Linked DNA regions of Oleidesulfovibrio alaskensis DSM 16109. The protein of the gene in region 1 binds, or shares a complex with, the protein of each later gene. Links are inferred from orthologs where the notes say so. Each region holds a gene or a part of one and is shown in the gene's direction. Other genes may lie near its edges. The genes, in order: trxA and H586_RS0115225.

Region 1 (8,168 bases):
ATAAGTCCGGCTGCGCCGGAGGCTGTGCCGTCCGGCGGAGTCACATACAAAGCTGACATAATTTCAGAGGCTCAGGCCGACGAGGACGATGACATCCCTGATGAACCGTTGTCGCTGCGCACGCGCTCCATGGCTGAAGTGCTGGCACAGCAGGGGGATATCAAGGGGGCCATGGAAATCCTTGATGAGCTGCTTGCAGGTACGGCAGACAGCGAAGTGCGCCGCGATATCATGGCCAGAAAAGATTCTCTGGCGCTTGCCGGTTCAGCAGGCGCTGTCAAAGAAGAAGGGGCGGAACAGCCCCTGCACTCAAAGCACAAGCTGCTGACCATGCTGGAAACCCTTGCGGAACGCCTAGAGGCCCGCGCTGCCGGCTAAGTCAGGCGCTTTCGTTTTTATCTATTTATATCAGGAGAGTTACGTGATTCGCTTTGGGCGACTCTTTTTATTGGTCATGCTGCTTGCGGCCTTAACCGGTTGCAAACAGGATGCAAAGAATTACTGGAAGGATACCCGTAAGCTGTACCGGACGTATGTAAATACACCCGCTGCGCTGGACACGGATCAGGAACTGGACGTCATGCCTGTGGAATCCAAGATAGCCACGGTTTTCACGGCAATGGACGAGCAGCTGGAGCAGATGCGCCGTGTGCTGGAAAATCAGGACACTTTTCCTTCTGACGAATGGGTTGCCGGTTTTCTGGAGCGTTTCCCGTGGGTGAGCGGTGTCGCCGTGGTTGATGCTGACGGCAATGTGCTGTTGCGCCAGCCCGAGCTTGAGCTGAAGGCATACAATTATGCGCCGTTGCTTGAAAAAGATGAAAATGCCCCTGAACGCGCAATGCGGGGGTATGCCGAAGCCAATCCCGTCGGACCGGAGTTTTATCTGGCCAATCCTGTTTTTTCGGGGCGCGAGGTCAAAGGGTTGCTGGTGGCACACTTTGACATACGCAATCTGCTGGCGTACAGCCCGAGCCCCGGCGACATTGTTCTTGTTTCCCGTGACGCGGTGCTGTGGCCCGGTAAATATGTGTACGACCAGACGCCGCTTGCCGCTGTCGACTGGTCGGCAGCGCTGAAAAGCGATGTGACGGGCGAAGCGGAAGACGAACGCGGACATTTTTTGTGGATAGCCCGCTATCTGGGCGGAGTGCCTCTGGTGTATGCCGCTTCTGTGGATTCTTACCCGGAAGACCCCGCCGCCATGGCGGCGCTTGCCGCATGGTTTGAAACTCGCGAAGCCTTGCGGAACGGGCCTGCGGCAGCACAGACCGAGGTTGATTCTTCTGCCATGGCTGCGCGCGCGCAGACTGTTGCTCCCGCTGCTGAAGACCTGCCGTCGGATGAACTGCCGTCAGGCAGTGTGATGCCGGGGCTGCATGAAGAGCCTGCTCCTGCACCTCCTACGACAGATTATGTTTACTCTGTGCAGATCGGAGCATTTATCAACGGGAACTATGCTGCCGAACGTGTGGCACTGCTTCGTGACGCCGGTTTCGATCCCTGTACGATGAAGCTGTACGATAAAGATGGTCAGCTCTGGAACATCGTGCAGATAGGGGATTACCGTGACTCCGCTGATGCATGGAACAGAGTGCGTGATTTTGTGAAAGCCGGAACCGGCTTTGATTACAATATAGAGATTCTTGATGCCGGTGTTGTCAGCCGACGCAAGCAATGTCCCTAATACGGTGAACTGATAAGGAGACATAATGCGACAGGTTACCGTGACTGAACATCTGCTGCTGCACCAGACTAAATCGCCTGCTGCAACGGGGCAGTTTACAGCACTGCTGTACGATCTGATTCTGGCTGCCAAAATTATATCCAAGAGTGTGAATAAAGCCGGTCTGCTCGACGTGCTTGGCGGCACCGGACAGGTAAACGTGCAGGGTGAACACGTCCAGAAGCTTGATGAATATGCCAACAGAGTGCTCATTCACAGGATGGAACGCACCGGTGTGCTGTGCGCCATGGCTTCTGAAGAAAATGCAGATCTCATCAGAGTGCCCGAACGGTTTGAGGCCGGAGATTACATTCTGATTTTTGATCCCCTTGACGGTTCTTCCAATATTGATGTCAACATCAACGTGGGGACGATTTTTTCCATCCTCAAGCGCAAGCCGGGAGCGTCGGGAAGTAAAGACGTGACCTTGGGCGATGTATTGCAGAGCGGGGTGGAGCAGGTTGCCGCAGGGTATTTCCTGTACGGCCCTTCTACCATGCTGGTGTATTCTTCGGGGCAGGGCGTGCACGGATTTACGCTGGACCCCAGTGTCGGCGAGTTCCTGCTGTCCCATCCCGATATCCGCTACCCCGAGCAGGGCAGAATTTATTCGGTGAACGAATCGTACTGGCACTACTGGGATGAACCCACCCGCGAGGTGGTCAATTATTTCAAAGGGCCGGACAATCCTCTGGGCAAGCCGTATTCGCTGCGCTATGTCGGCTCGTTGGTTGCTGATTTTCACCGCAACCTGTTTTATGGCGGTATCTTTATGTATCCCATGGACTACCGGCTTCCCGAAAAGCCTCAGGGCAAGCTGCGTCTGATGTGCGAAGCTTCGCCGCTGGCTTTTCTGGCTGAGCAGGCAGGAGGTCGTGCCACAGACGGTACAAAGCGCATTCTCGATATCGTACCCGGAGAACTGCATCAGCGGGTGCCGCTCTTTATCGGGTCGGCGGGTGATGTTGATGCAGTGGAAGCAATTTACCGGCGTCACTCCTGAGGTGCCGGAGCAAGGTGATTCAATGGCCGGCTGTCCTGCTTCCGGGGCTGCCGGCTTCATTTCTGTGCGGTGGGGCGTATGCGTTGTTTAGGTATTGAATCAAGCTGTGACGAGACTGCTCTGGCCATAGTGGACGACGGCCGTCTGGTCGATGCTGTGATGTCCACACAGGCGGAACTGCATGCGCTTTTTGGCGGGGTTGTGCCTGAACTGGCCTCGCGCGAGCATTACCGGTTGATTGGGCGCATGTTTGATTCGCTTATGCTCCGGTGCGGACTTGGCGTTCAGGATATTGATGTGATTTCTGTAGCCCGTGGGCCGGGTTTGCTGGGAAGCCTCCTCGTGGGGGTGGGGTTTGCCAAGGGGCTGGCATTGGCCGGAGGCCAGCGGCTGGTAGGTGTCAATCATCTGCATGCTCACCTGCTGGCTGCGGGGCTGGAGCACCGCCTTGTTTTTCCTGCTCTGGGAGTTCTTGTTTCCGGCGGGCACACCCATCTTTACCGGATTGATTCGCCTCGTAATTTCACGCTGGTGGGGCGCACTCTGGATGATGCCGCCGGTGAGGCCTTTGATAAAGTGGCAAAAATGCTCAATCTGCCGTATCCCGGCGGGCGCTTTATTGATGTATTGGGGCATATGGCTGACCCTGATGACAGCATGTTCCCGCGGCCCTACACCGATAATGACAATCTCGATTTCAGCTTCAGCGGCTTGAAGACAGCAGTTTCCACGTGGTTGAAAGCTCACGGTGGCACAGCGCTTGCGGCTCCGCCGGCGGAATCCGAGCTGCAGGCCATGCTGCAGAACAATGTGCTGCCGTCGGGTATGTCTGCAGATATGCCGCTTGTTTGCGCATCATTTAATGCGGCTGTGGCTGATACGTTGTACATTAAAACCCGCAGGGCGTTGCAGCGTCTGGGAGGGCGTGGGCAAATCCGGTCTGTGGTGGTCGCGGGCGGGGTGGCTGCAAACAGCCGTGTGCGTACTTCAATGCAACGTCTTGCCGCCGAAGAAGGCCTGCACTTGCATTTGCCGTCCCCTGCATTATGTACTGACAACGGGGCCATGATTGCCTACACGGGCTGGTTGCTGGCATCCGAAGGGCTTCATCATTCGCTCGAACTGGAAACTATGCCGAGAGGGCGTGTTATTCCGGATGATTACATTCATGATGCCCACTGATTCAAATGCGTCCCCAGGCAGCGTTCCCTTGACAGGTTCCGGTTGCCCTAATATCTCTTGTTGAATTGGCTTGTGACTCCTGACGGGAGTTGCATTTTAGCTATGAAGCGGCAGAAGCAGTCCGCTAAACGTTAATGAAAAGGAGCTTCCCATGGCTGTGCAGGTTACCGATAGCAATTTTGAAGCTGAAGTGATCAAGTCTGAACTCCCCACCCTGATTGATTTCTGGGCACCCTGGTGCGGCCCGTGCCGTGCTATGGGACCGGTCATCGACGAACTGGCAGCCGAATTCGCCGGAAAGGTGAACATCGTCAAGATGAATGTTGACGAAAATCCCGCAACCCCCAGCAAGTACGGCATCCGCGCCATCCCCACCCTTATTCTTTTCAAGGGCGGAGAAGTTGTTGAGCAGATCACCGGCGCAGTGTCCAAGAGCAGCATAAAGGACATGATCACCCAGAAGGCTCTTGGGTAATGAAGCTCTACGATTCCATTGTTATCGGAGGGGGGCCGGCAGGCATGACGGCCGCCCTTTATCTTCTTCGTTCCGGTGTTTCCGTTGCATGGTGCGAAAAGCTGTCACCCGGCGGTCAGATGCTGATGACGGAAGAAATCGAGAATTACCCGGGATTTCCCAAAGGATTGAAAGGGTACGAGCTGGTGGATTTGTTTGCCGCTCACCTCGATGGCTGGTCATTTGATAAATATACTGACGAAGTGGCTGAAATTATTCCCGGAAACGGCGTGCACAGGGTGCGTGTGGGCGATGAGTGGGTTGAAGGAAAGACCCTCATTATCTGCTCCGGTGCCCGTTACAAGCGTCTGGGGCTGCCTAACGAAGAAAGGTTGACCGGTAAGGGGATTTCATACTGCGCGCTGTGTGACGGCAACTTTTTCCGCGGTCAGGAAGTCGGCGTCGTCGGCGGAGGGAACTCCGCGCTCGAAGAGTCGCTGTATCTTTCTAAGCTTGTGAAAAAGCTGCACCTGATCCACCGTCGCGATGATTTCCGCGCTATGAAATGCTATCAGGACAAGGTGTGCATCAAGCCTGATATCGAGGTTGTGCGCAGCACCGTAGTAACTGAGATTCACGGTGAAAATGCTCTCGAAGGCGTTACCTTGCGCAACCTGAAGACCGGTGAAGAACATTTTCTTAAACTTGATGGGCTGTTTGTGTTTATCGGCTTTGAGCCTGTTACCGGATTTTTCCCGGACCAGCTCGGCGTTGATGCGCAGGGGTTCATCATTACGGACGTGGAAATGGCGACGAATGTTCCCGGTATTTTTGCCGCGGGCGATGTGCGTTCCAAGCTGTGCCGTCAGGTGACTACCGCCGTTGGCGACGGTGCCACAGCAGCCAATTCTGCTTTCCTTTATCTGGAACAGCTTGATGCGTAGAACCATTGTACGCTTTATGGTGATGCTGCCGTTGCTGGCAACTCTTTCCGGCTGCGGCATCATTGACTATTTTTTCCTGCCTCCGCCGGAAGACACCGCGCAGGAGCTTTTTGAATCCGGTAATGATGCCATGCGTGAAAAAGATTACGCATCCGCCACCGGCTATTTCAGCAAGTTGAAAGATAACTTCCCCTTCAGTCCGTATGCCATCGAGGCCGAACTGTCGCTGGGGGATGCATACTTTCTGGATGAAGAATATGCCATGGCGGCAGAGGCATATAAGGAATTTGAAACTCTGCATCCGCGGCATAAAGCCATTCCGTATGTGCTTTTTCAGATAGGCAATGCCAACCTGAAAAGTTTTGTGTCCATTGACAGACCGCAGACCAATGTTGCGGAGGCATACGAATACTTCAGCCGTGTGCGTGAGTCTTATCCGGGCAGCGAGTATGCCCAGAAAGCCGGCGAATTGCTGGGAGAGTGCCGCAGGCTTATGGCCGAGCATGAACTCTTCGTGGCGGATTTTTACTGGCGTACCGGAAAATTCCGTTCCGCGGCATCCCGCTATCAGCATGTGGCGCAGGAGTTTCCGGATGTGGAAGACCTGCGGGCGTATGCCGAGGAAAAAGGGAAAATAGCCTATCTGCGTGCCACGGAAGAAAAGGCGCAGCAGGACAGAGACCGGCGCCACGGCTCGTGGAAGCAGTGGTTCGAGTGGTTGTAACAGAACAATATCAAGGCGGCTGAGGCCGCCTTTTTTTATTTCTCCTGCGCGTCTTTGCAGTTGCGGCTGGTTACTGTATAGTCCTTCAGGGGACATTGGTTCTGATTCTGAGAAAAATTCAACTTTCCGGTGTGGTTGATGTCTGACGCCTTTTTTCCTTCGTGGGTTGATGGCCGTATTGTCGCCGATGATGCTTTTGCACAAGCGTATGCCGCAGTATCCGACAGACAACGCGCTTGGCTGAAAACAACCATAGCCCGCCATCAGGCTTTGTATGGTTTTCCGGAATGTGATGCCGGTTCTGCACGCTTTTCATTGCGACAGGGCGGAGCCGTATCGGTGCACAGCCGTCCGGCGGACTGGTGCATTGCAGTGCTGGAAAAAAATTATGCATCGGGACCGCGTCTTCTGGCTGCAACGCTGCCTGCGCTTTTAAGCGGCGTCAGGGCTGTCTGCGTGGTGCGCATCGGTGCGGACGACAGCTGGCCTGCCGCAGTGCTTACCGCCTGTGAACTCGCAGGAATAGAGCTGGTGGCGGATATGACTCCCGATGCTGCCGTGTCTCTGATTCAGGAGGTGCATGCCCGCGGACGGGGCAGGGTGATGCTGCTCGGCAACCATGAACAGGTGGCGTCTGTGGGGCAGATATGTGCGGCGGCGGATATTGCTGCGTGGCGTGAACCGCATATCTCCTGTCTGGCTGCGGACAGCGCGGCCGATAAGGATGTTCTGCGCTGGGCGCATCCCGGCGTCGATGTGGTGGAGGCGACCTCGGCTTCTGCAGCGCGCGCGCTGGTTGCTGCTGCGCAGAAGACGGACATCTGCCGGCACGCAATCGTCCATCTGGGTACAGGGCAGGAAGGGCTGTTCTACTGGCCCCAGCTTTCCCGCGCTTTTTTTACTGAGCAATCTGTTTCTTTCACCGGGTAATGTTCTGTCTCTTTTTCCATCGCATGATTAACAGCAGGTCTGGTACCGAGTATGACAGCCAAATCTCATTCTGATGAGTACATGAAGTCTTTGCGCAATATCGGGGTCATTGCCCATATCGATGCGGGAAAAACTACTCTTACTGAACGTTTTTTGTATTATTCAGACAAGATACACAGAATGGGAGAGGTGCATGACGGCACTGCCACCATGGATTATCTGCCCGAAGAGCAGGAGCGCGGAATCACCATTACGTCAGCTTGTACTACCTGCCGTTGGAAAGATCACGATATTAACATCATAGACACCCCGGGGCATGTCGATTTCACCATTGAGGTGGAACGCTCGTTGCGCGTTCTTGATGGCGCGGTGGGCGTTTTCTGTGCTGTTGGCGGCGTTGAACCGCAGTCGGAGACCGTCTGGCGGCAGTCTCAGCGTTTCAACGTGCCCAAGCTGGCATTTATTAACAAAATGGACAGAGTCGGCGCGGATTTTGAGCGCGTGCTGGGCGATATCCGTTCCAGACTCAAAGCCAACGCCGTGGCAGTGCAGATTCCCGTAGGACAGGGAGAAACGTTTGAGGCCGTCATTGATCTTGTACACATGCGGCGCATCGATTTTGATGCTTCTGATTACGGAAAAACATATTCTTTTTCAGATCTTTCAGAGCAGGAACTGTCGCTTGCAGAATCATGGCGCGAGCGTCTGATCGAGGCGTTGGCAGATTTTGACGACGGGCTTCTTGCGGCGTATCTCTCCGGAGAGGCTGTTTGTGCAGACCAGCTTGAAGCACACCTGCGCACGGCTACGCTGGAGCATGGTCTGGTTCCTGTTTTTGCCGGCTCTGCCCTGCGTAATGTGGGTGTCCAGCCTGTGATGGATGCTGTGTGCAGGTACCTTCCGGGACCTGCTGATGTGCCCGCTCCGGCCGGAGCAACTGAAAACGGAAACATTCAGCTGGCCATTACTCCGGATGCTCCGCTTGCCGCACTGGTTTTTAAGGTCATCATGGAAGGGTCGCGCGCTGTTGCGCTTATACGGCTGTATTCCGGTGTGCTGCACGAAGGGACCGCGTGCTGGAACAGCAGCCGTCAGTGTTTTGAAAAGGCTGCCCAGCTTTTCCGTCTGCATGCGGGGCGCAGAGAGCGTGTGGAACAGGCGCGTGCCGGGGAAATTGTAGGTGTTGTGGGGTTTAAGCAGGCCCG
Region 2 (8,069 bases), on another replicon or contig:
GGCATCCGGCTGTTTTTTCCGGTGCTGCCGCGGCGGATATGGTGTCATCGGCCGTGTTTTCGGTCGTGTTTTCGCCGGTGTTTTGCCTGAGAAGCCGGTTGCCGCGGTGGTGCATGCCTGAGGTCTGTGCCGCTTTTTTTTTTGTGCTGTTTGCGGAACGGGGAGGCCGGCTGCCGTTATCACATTGATTTTATAGTTGGTTGTGTAACCAAAAAAATACTGGCTGCAAAAGTAAGTACTTGTATGGGGTGAGTAATCAGTCATTCAGGTAAAATATGTAAAAACAGAAGCTTGTCGGAGTATGTTATTTTTTTCACATTGTGCTTGACTGATTTTTCGGGCGGTCGTATAAGGAAGTCAACGTGATTGAGCGCTCAGTTTGAAAGGTGTTCAGTCAGACTTCGCAGAATCAAAGTGAGGATATGCTCATGCGTACAAGAAGAAGAATGAACAGAGACGACCGTCAGCAGATTTACCGTTGGGTTACCCGTGCTGTCATGGGATGTCTTATTCTCGCACTGGCAGCCGGATGTTTCTCTTCCCGTTCTGACAACAGCAAGCTGGTTCACGGCATGCCTGTAGCTGCCATGTCGGCTTTGCAGTCTCCTCAGACAAATTTCTAGCAGTTTAGCCATTGCCGGCCATGGGTTTTTGTACCCGCCAGCCCGCCCGATGTTATCGGGCGGGCTTTTCTTATGCGGGTAAAAAAAGGGGTACGGGCGGGTGATATCTGTACGCGGCACAGTGCATGCCTGCGGCGGGTGCGGCGCACGTGCACGCAGGGGTCAGATGTCCGTGCTCAGGGTGGAAAGGTCGCCGGTGGACTGTCCGGTACTTTCGGCGCGCAGCAGGCGTCGCATGATCTTGCCGTTTTTATTTTTCGGCAGGGCGCTGCGGAATTCAACCTCGCGGATGACGGCCACGGGGCCGAGTTCGCGCCGGGCGTGTTCTATGAGGTCCTGATCGGTTTCTCCGGTCATCATCATGGTGGCCACGGGGGGTTGGTCGTCATGCAGCACCACAAATGCTTTGGCCACTTCTCCGCGTATTTCGTCAGGCACGCCCACTACGGCGCATTCTGCCACGGCAGGGTGCGAAGCCAGTGCGGCTTCCAGTTCGGCGGTACCTATGCGGTGCCCCGCTATAAGCATCACATCATCGGCACGTCCTTGTATCCACAGGTAGCCGTCTTCGTCTTTGCGGGCCACGTCGCCGGAAAAATACCAGCCGGGAAAGCGCTCCCAGTACAGCCTGCGATAGGCTTCCGGATCGTTGAAGATGGTGGTCAGCATGGCGGGCCACGGTTTTTTGATGACCAGATATCCGCCTTGTCCGTGCGGTACCGGAGCACCGCTTTCGTCCACCACGTCCACTTCCACCCCCGGCAGCGGGCGTGTGACGGAACCGGGCTTGAGCAGCGATACCGGCAGCGGGGAAATCATGAACATACCCGTTTCTGTCTGCCACCATGTGTCGAGCACGGGGCAGCGGCTGCGGCCGATATGCTTGTGAAACCACGTCCACGCTTCGGGGCTTATGGGTTCGCCCACGGTGCCCAGCAGCCGCAGGGTGCCCAGCGTGTGGCGGTCGGGGTTCTGCCGCCCGAAGCGCATCAGCATGCGTATGAGCGTGGGCACCGTGTACAGCACCGTGACACCCCAGCGCTGTACGACGGACCAGGCCCTGCCGGCTTCGGGGTACAGCGGATGTCCCTCGTAAAGCAGCGTTGTGGTGCCCGCCATGAGCGGCCCGTATACCACGTAGCTGTGTCCGGTGATCCACGCGGGATCGGCCGTGCACCAGAAAATGTCAGTGGGTTTAAGGTCGAACACCCAGTCCAGAGTGCGGTTGACGCCTACCATGTACCCGCCGTGAGCATGTACAATGCCTTTGGGAGCGCCCGTGGTGCCCGATGTGTACAGGATGAACAGCGGGTGAGCGGCATCCAGTGATTCGGTGAATGCTTCATCGGGCTGGTCGCGCACAAAATCGTGGTACCAGACGTCTCTGTCGTCTTTCATGGCGGTTTCCACCAGCACGCGGTGCACCACCACAACTTTTTTCAGCACGGCAGCCGCCGCGCCGGAACATTTGGCCACCGCGGCATCCACGGTGCCTTTCAGCGTTATCACCCTGCCGTTGCGGTAGAACCCGTCTGCGGTGATTATGGCAGCAGGTGTGGCGTCATTAATGCGGTCGCGTAGGCTGCGTGCGGAAAATCCCCCGAAAACAACGGAATGTACCGCGCCGATTTTTGCCGCAGCCAGCATGGCTATGACGGTTTCCGGCAAAGGCGGCATGTGGATGAGCACCCGGTCGCCTTTACCTATGCCCGCGGCCCGCAACGCATTGGCGGCTTTATTCACTTCGCGGTACAGTTCGTAATAGGTAAGCTTGCGTGTGTCTCCGGGTTCGCCTTCCCATATGAGCGCCAGTTTATTTTTGTTTGCGGTTTCTATGTGCCTGTCCAGCGCATTGTAGACAATGTTGCAGCGGGCACCGGCAAACCAGCGGTAGAAGGGAGCTGCGGAATCATCCAGCACGGTATCCCATTTGCGGAACCACGAAAGTTCTTCCGCCGCTTCTTCCCAGAATCCCAGCCAGTCGCTTTCCGCGCGGGCGCGGGCGATGGCCACATCCTGCGGGTTCATGTTCGCCTCTGCCACGATGCGCGGCATGGGCCGGAACACACGTTCTTCGCACAGCAGGGTGTCCAGAGTTCCTGAACCTTCAGGGGCGGTGCATAGCGGTTGTTTGGCGGACATGGTTACAATCCCAGAACCTGTTTGAGTTCGCCGATGCGCCGGCGGCTGATGGGCAGTTCGATCCGTGTGCGGCCTGCGGTGCGCAGCATAAAGCTGGAACCGGGCAGCGAAGCGATTTCCGTGACCATATTCAGATTGACCAGATACTTGCGGTGCACTCTGAAAAAACGGTGCGGTTTGAGTTTGCCTTCAAGAATTTTAAGCCGGTACGAGGTCAGATACTTCTGCTCGGCCGTGTGTACATAGGTATAGTCTTCGTAGGCTTCCACAAAAACTATTTCGTCATAGGGCAGCAGCAGGGTTTTGCCTTCGTAAGTGATGGCCAGTTTTTCTATTTCTACAGGGCGGTAGGTGCTGTTGTAGTCCCATGCCTGTTTCAGCGCATCCAGAAAGCCGTCCTGTTCGTCGTCAGCCAGCGGTACCTGAACTGTTGCATCGTCTTCTGCCGTGGTATCGGTCTGAAGGCCGTGTCCCGCTGTACCGGCGGGTGCGGGCGCGGCTTTTTCGTTCCAGCGGGTTTCCGGGTCGGGCGCCAGCTTGAAGTGGCTGCAGAACTGCCGCAGCCGGGCAATTGTTCTGGAAAAACGCTGCGCCGTACATGGCCAGATGAGGTAGTCGGTGGCATCCAGCTCGAATCCGGCAAAGGCATGGGTTTCGTCGGAAGCAATGAACACCAGTGCCGGACGGTGCCTGCGGCCCATAAGTCGCTGGGCGAATTCCAGCCCCTGCTCCGGCTGCTGCAGGTCTACCCCGCAGAACACCGCACCGTAATGGATGGCGTTCAGCAGTTCCTGCGCCTCGTTTGCACATACCGCTTCGCCCACCACGCGCAGAAAGGGTACCTGCGAAACATGCGCACGCAGGCTGTGCCGGACGGCAGCGTCCGGATGCAGAATGAGCGATGTCAGTCTGGGCATTGATATCCTGACAGAAGAATAGGGTTTTCAAGACTGTACACGGCCTGCCGACTTCTGTGAAGCATAATGGACTGTTTGTGCAGGCAGTCACCTGTCTCGCAGCGGGATGGCGCACAGGGTGCCGGGCCGGTTTTTGTGACATTTGCGCGACATTCGCCCGCCGCCGGGGCTACGTTCTTTTGTTACGGCCTGTCGGGGTGTAAGCTGTACGGCATAACGCAAGGAGGCAGAGCATGCCGATGAAGAAAACCATATTGTTTCTCTGTACGGGCAATTCGTGCCGCAGCCAGATGGCCGAAGGGTGGACCAGAAAGCTGAAAGGCGATGAATTCGAGGTGCGTTCCGCCGGAGTGGAAACTCACGGACTCAATCCGCTGGCGGTGGAGGTCATGGCCGAGGCCGGAGTGGATATTTCCGGCCATCGGTCAAAGCTGGTTTCCGAACTGGATGTGGATACATTCGACTATGTGGTCACTGTCTGCGACCATGCCAGTGAGCACTGTCCGTTTTTTCCTGCCGAAAGCCGCAGAATTCATGCCGGATTTCCGGATCCGCCGGCTCTGGCGCGTACGGCGGCAACGCATGAAGAAGCGCTGGAGCACTACCGCCGGGTGCGCGACGCCATACGTGATTTTGTACAGAGCCTGCCTGCGCCTCTGCTGTAATCCGTGTCCGGAATTCCGGCCGCAGAAGCACGCAGAAAAGCCCCCTTGCGGGGGCTTTTGTTTATTTGCGGGCAAGACGGGGGCGCCGCGGGAGTTACAGCGCGAAAGAGACGGCCACAGGCTCTGCCGCCTGATTGCGGTGTCCGCCGTTGCTGCCGTGGCCCAGACCGTTCATGCGGGATCCGGAGCCGCCGCCGAGGCAGGCCACAAGATTGCTCTCTGCATTGTTCAGCTGTGCGGACTGTGCATTTTTATGCATCATGCCTTTCTGCATGTGTGCGCCTTTGTGCATCATGCCTTTCATGCCTTTCATGCCGCAGCCCTGCGCGCCGCCGGTCAGAAACATGCCGTGCCGCAGAGGCAGGCTGATACCCAGCGCCTTTTCCAGCTTGTCATTCATGTCCATGCGGGCAGTATCCAGAGTGGTACGCAGCCCTGCTATGGCGTCGGCCAGCGGAGCAAACATTTCAGGCGAAGCGTTGGGATTCATACGCAGTGCATCCAGTTCAGCGGAGCGTGCCCACAGTTCACTGCGTACCTTGGCCGTGTCGGCGTAGGTTTTTTTCACAATGGCATCGTACTGCTTCTGCTGTTCTTCCGTCAGCATGAGCCGGTGTGCGCCCATGCCGTGGCCCATCATGTGTCCGCCGGTTTCATGGTTCATATGCCCGGGGGCCTGCTGATGCATCTGATGATTCATAGCGGGTGACTGGGCAGAACCGGTGGTGGTCTGTGCGGCCACGGCGGCACCGGCGGTGCCGAGAGTGAGTACGAGGGCAAAAGCGGTTACGTTGCGGCGAATGGTATTCATGGTGATACTCCTTGATGGTTGCTTAATGTTGGCAGCAATACAGCAATAGGTGTGCCAAATTGTTAATTACATATAATTATTGAATAATATTTTTCGTTGCATCCGGCGCGCATCAATTGTGTACAATTTTTATACACCGAGTAGAAGAAGAGCCCTGTATAAAAACAAGACACTGTCTTTTTTTTATACACCGGCGGCCCGCGGCACGGCGCCGGTGTCATGCGGCAGGGCTTTCCTGAGGGCGGGGGTCGTAGTATTAGACTTTGAAAGGCAAATACCGTATGAATTCCTGTTCAACGCGGGGCGGCCATGTGTGCCGGTGCCGCGTTTATTGAATCTATCACCCAAGTCCACACAGGAGGCGTGCCGCTTCGCGCGGCCACCGACATATGGCTAAACAGTCAAATATCCGCAATTTCAGCATTATCGCTCATATCGATCATGGCAAGTCCACGCTTGCCGACCGTATTCTGGACGTGACCGGTCTGGTGACCGAGCGTGACAAACGTGACCAGTATCTGGACAGAATGGAACTGGAGCGCGAACGCGGCATCACCATTAAGGCGCAGGCGGTGCGCATTCCGTACAAGGCCGCGGACGGCAGGGAATATGTGCTCAACCTGATCGACACTCCCGGCCACGTGGACTTCAGTTATGAAGTTTCACGCTCGCTTGCGGCGTGCGAAGGTGCGCTGCTTGTGGTTGACGCCACACAGGGGGTAGAAGCACAGACGCTGGCCAACGTTTTTCTGGCCCTTGATCATGATCATGAAATCATTCCGGTGCTGAACAAGATTGATCTGCCCAGTTCGGATATTGCCCGTGTAAAGGCCGAAATCGAAGACGGCATCGGGCTGGACGCAGCGGAAGCCGTAGAGGTGAGCGCCAAGACCGGTCTTAATGTGGACAAGGTGCTGGAAGCCATTGTGGAACGTCTGCCCGCGCCCGAGGGTGACTCCGATGCGCCGCTTCAGGCGCTGATTTTTGACTCGTGGTATGATTCGTATCAGGGCGTCGTGGTTATGTTCCGCGTGATGCACGGCACCATCAGAAAGGGTGACAGCATCCAGATGATGGCCACCGGCAAAAAGTACGAAGTGACGCGGCTGGGGGTGTTTTCTCCCGAAGCAAAAGACGTCGACTGCTTTACCGCCGGTGATGTGGGCTTTTTATGCGCTGCCATCAAGGAACTGGGCGACGCCAAAGTGGGCGATACCGTAACCCATTCGTCCAGACCGGCCGCCACGCCGCTGCCCGGATTCAAAGAAGTCAAGCCCATGGTGTTCTGCGGACTGTATCCCACTGATTCCAGCGAATACGAACAGTTGAAGTATGCGCTGGAAAAACTGCAGCTTAACGACGCGGCGTTTTCGTTTGAGGCGGAAACATCGCAGGCGCTGGGTTTCGGGTACCGTTGCGGCTTTCTGGGACTGCTGCATATGGAAATCGTGCAGGAGCGGCTGGAGCGTGAGTTCAATATAGGGCTTATCGCCACGGCTCCTTCTGTCGTCTACAAGGTGCTGACCGTGGACGGCGAGGAAAAATACATAGAAAACCCCGCAGCCCTGCCCGATCCCACCAAAATCGAAGGGCTGTACGAGCCCTATGTGCGGATGGAAATTCACGTGCCCAACGAATTCGTGGGCAACGTATTTAAGCTGTGCGAAGAAAAACGCGGTATCCAGAAGGATATGCGCTACCTTGCGGTCAACCGTGTGATCATCACCTATGAGCTGCCCTTTGCGGAAATCGTGTATGACTTCTTTGACAAGCTGAAGTCGCTTACGCGCGGGTACGCCTCCATGGATTACGAGATCATCGACTACCGCCAGTCAAACCTTGTGAAGCTGGATATGCTGATCAACGGCGACCCCGTTGACGCGCTGGCATGCATTGTTCACAGGGACAAAGCCTATTATCAGGGGCGCGCCATAGCGCTCCGGCTCAAACGTACCATACCCCGCCAGATGTTCGAGGTGGTGGTGCAGGCGGCCATCGGCAACAAGATTATAGCCAGAGAGCGCAACGCCCCCCTGCGCAAGAACGTGACCGCCAAGTGCTACGGCGGTGACATTACCCGTAAAAGAAAACTGCTTGAAAAGCAGAAAGAGGGTAAAAAACGCATGAAGCGCATGGGCAACGTCGAACTGCCGCAGGAGGCCTTTCTTGCCGCGCTGCAGGTGGATGACGAATAGCGGCAGGGCGCCCGGCACAGCAGAAAACGATGCAAAACAAGCACGGCGACTTCTGCGCCGCCGCGCGCATGAGAAAGGAAAAACCCATGTCGGAACCGAGAAAGCATCCCTTTGTGGAATTTCTGGAAGCTATTTCCGTGGCCGTGGTGCTGGCCCTTGTCATACGCACCTTTATTGTGCAGGCCTACACCATCCCTTCAGGCTCCATGCTTGAAACATTGCAGATAGGTGACTACCTGCTGGTGAACAAATTCAGCTACGGTGTGAAGATTCCCTTCACACATGACTATCTGCTGGAGCGTTCCGGCCCGGAACACGGTGATATCATTGTCTTTGAGTTTCCCGACAATCCCGATGTCGATTATATCAAACGTGTCATCGGCGTGCCCGGCGATGTCATAGAAGTGCGTGACAAAGAAGTATACCGCAACGGCCAGCGGCTGGAAGAACCCTATGCCGTGCACGGTGACCCCGGCTACCAGATGCGCCGGGACAACTTCGGCCCTGTGACCGTCCCCGGGGGCAGCTACTTCTGCCTTGGTGACAACCGCGACTTTTCGCAGGATTCGCGCTTCTGGCAGAACACCTTTGTGCGTAAGGAAGCCATCAGAGGCAAGGCGCTGTTCATTTACTGGTCCATGGACGGCTTCACCGACATCCGCTGGGGCCGCATAGGCTCTTTTGTGCATTGACCCCGCCTGCGGGGCGGCTGCCGT

Evidence for each region.
Region 2: the proteins of trxA (region 1) and H586_RS0115225 are in contact, whole or in part, in an NMR structure (PDB 2IPA), measured with the Bacillus subtilis proteins. The link is inferred for Oleidesulfovibrio alaskensis DSM 16109 from one-to-one orthologs.

Annotation. Positions count from the first base shown.
Region 1 is NZ_AXWQ01000004.1:66,471-74,638, reverse strand. The notes cover bases 2,872-5,724. They hold trxA (thioredoxin), read left to right. Parts: upstream 2,872-4,062; coding sequence 4,063-4,386; downstream 4,387-5,724. Other genes in these bases: H586_RS0100360 (outer membrane protein assembly factor BamD), read left to right, coding at 5,302-5,724; trxB (thioredoxin-disulfide reductase), read left to right, coding at 4,386-5,309; tsaD (tRNA (adenosine(37)-N6)-threonylcarbamoyltransferase complex transferase subunit TsaD), read left to right, coding at 2,872-3,911. Also shown: H586_RS0100390 (tetratricopeptide repeat protein), read left to right, coding at 1-378; H586_RS19795 (SPOR domain-containing protein), read left to right, coding at 422-1,687; fbp (class 1 fructose-bisphosphatase), read left to right, coding at 1,713-2,729; more of tsaD, read left to right, coding at 2,808-2,871; more of H586_RS0100360, read left to right, coding at 5,725-6,033; H586_RS19790 (hypothetical protein), read left to right, coding at 6,172-6,963; fusA (elongation factor G), read left to right, coding at 7,015-8,168. UniProt on the Bacillus subtilis protein: Participates in various redox reactions through the reversible oxidation of its active center dithiol to a disulfide and catalyzes dithiol-disulfide exchange reactions.
Region 2 is NZ_KI519494.1:680,121-688,189, forward strand. The notes cover bases 2,878-5,631. They hold H586_RS0115225 (arsenate reductase ArsC), read left to right. Parts: upstream 2,878-3,915; coding sequence 3,916-4,347; downstream 4,348-5,631. Other genes in these bases: H586_RS0115220 (LytR/AlgR family response regulator transcription factor), read right to left, coding at 2,878-3,682; H586_RS20275 (hypothetical protein), read right to left, coding at 4,442-5,158; lepA (translation elongation factor 4), read left to right, coding at 5,548-5,631. In the rest of the region: H586_RS20730 (hypothetical protein), read left to right, coding at 429-623; acs (acetate--CoA ligase), read right to left, coding at 786-2,765; more of H586_RS0115220, read right to left, coding at 2,768-2,877; more of lepA, read left to right, coding at 5,632-7,353; lepB (signal peptidase I), read left to right, coding at 7,440-8,045. UniProt on the Bacillus subtilis protein: Catalyzes the reduction of arsenate [As(V)] to arsenite [As(III)]. In vitro, can dephosphorylate para-nitrophenyl phosphate (pNPP).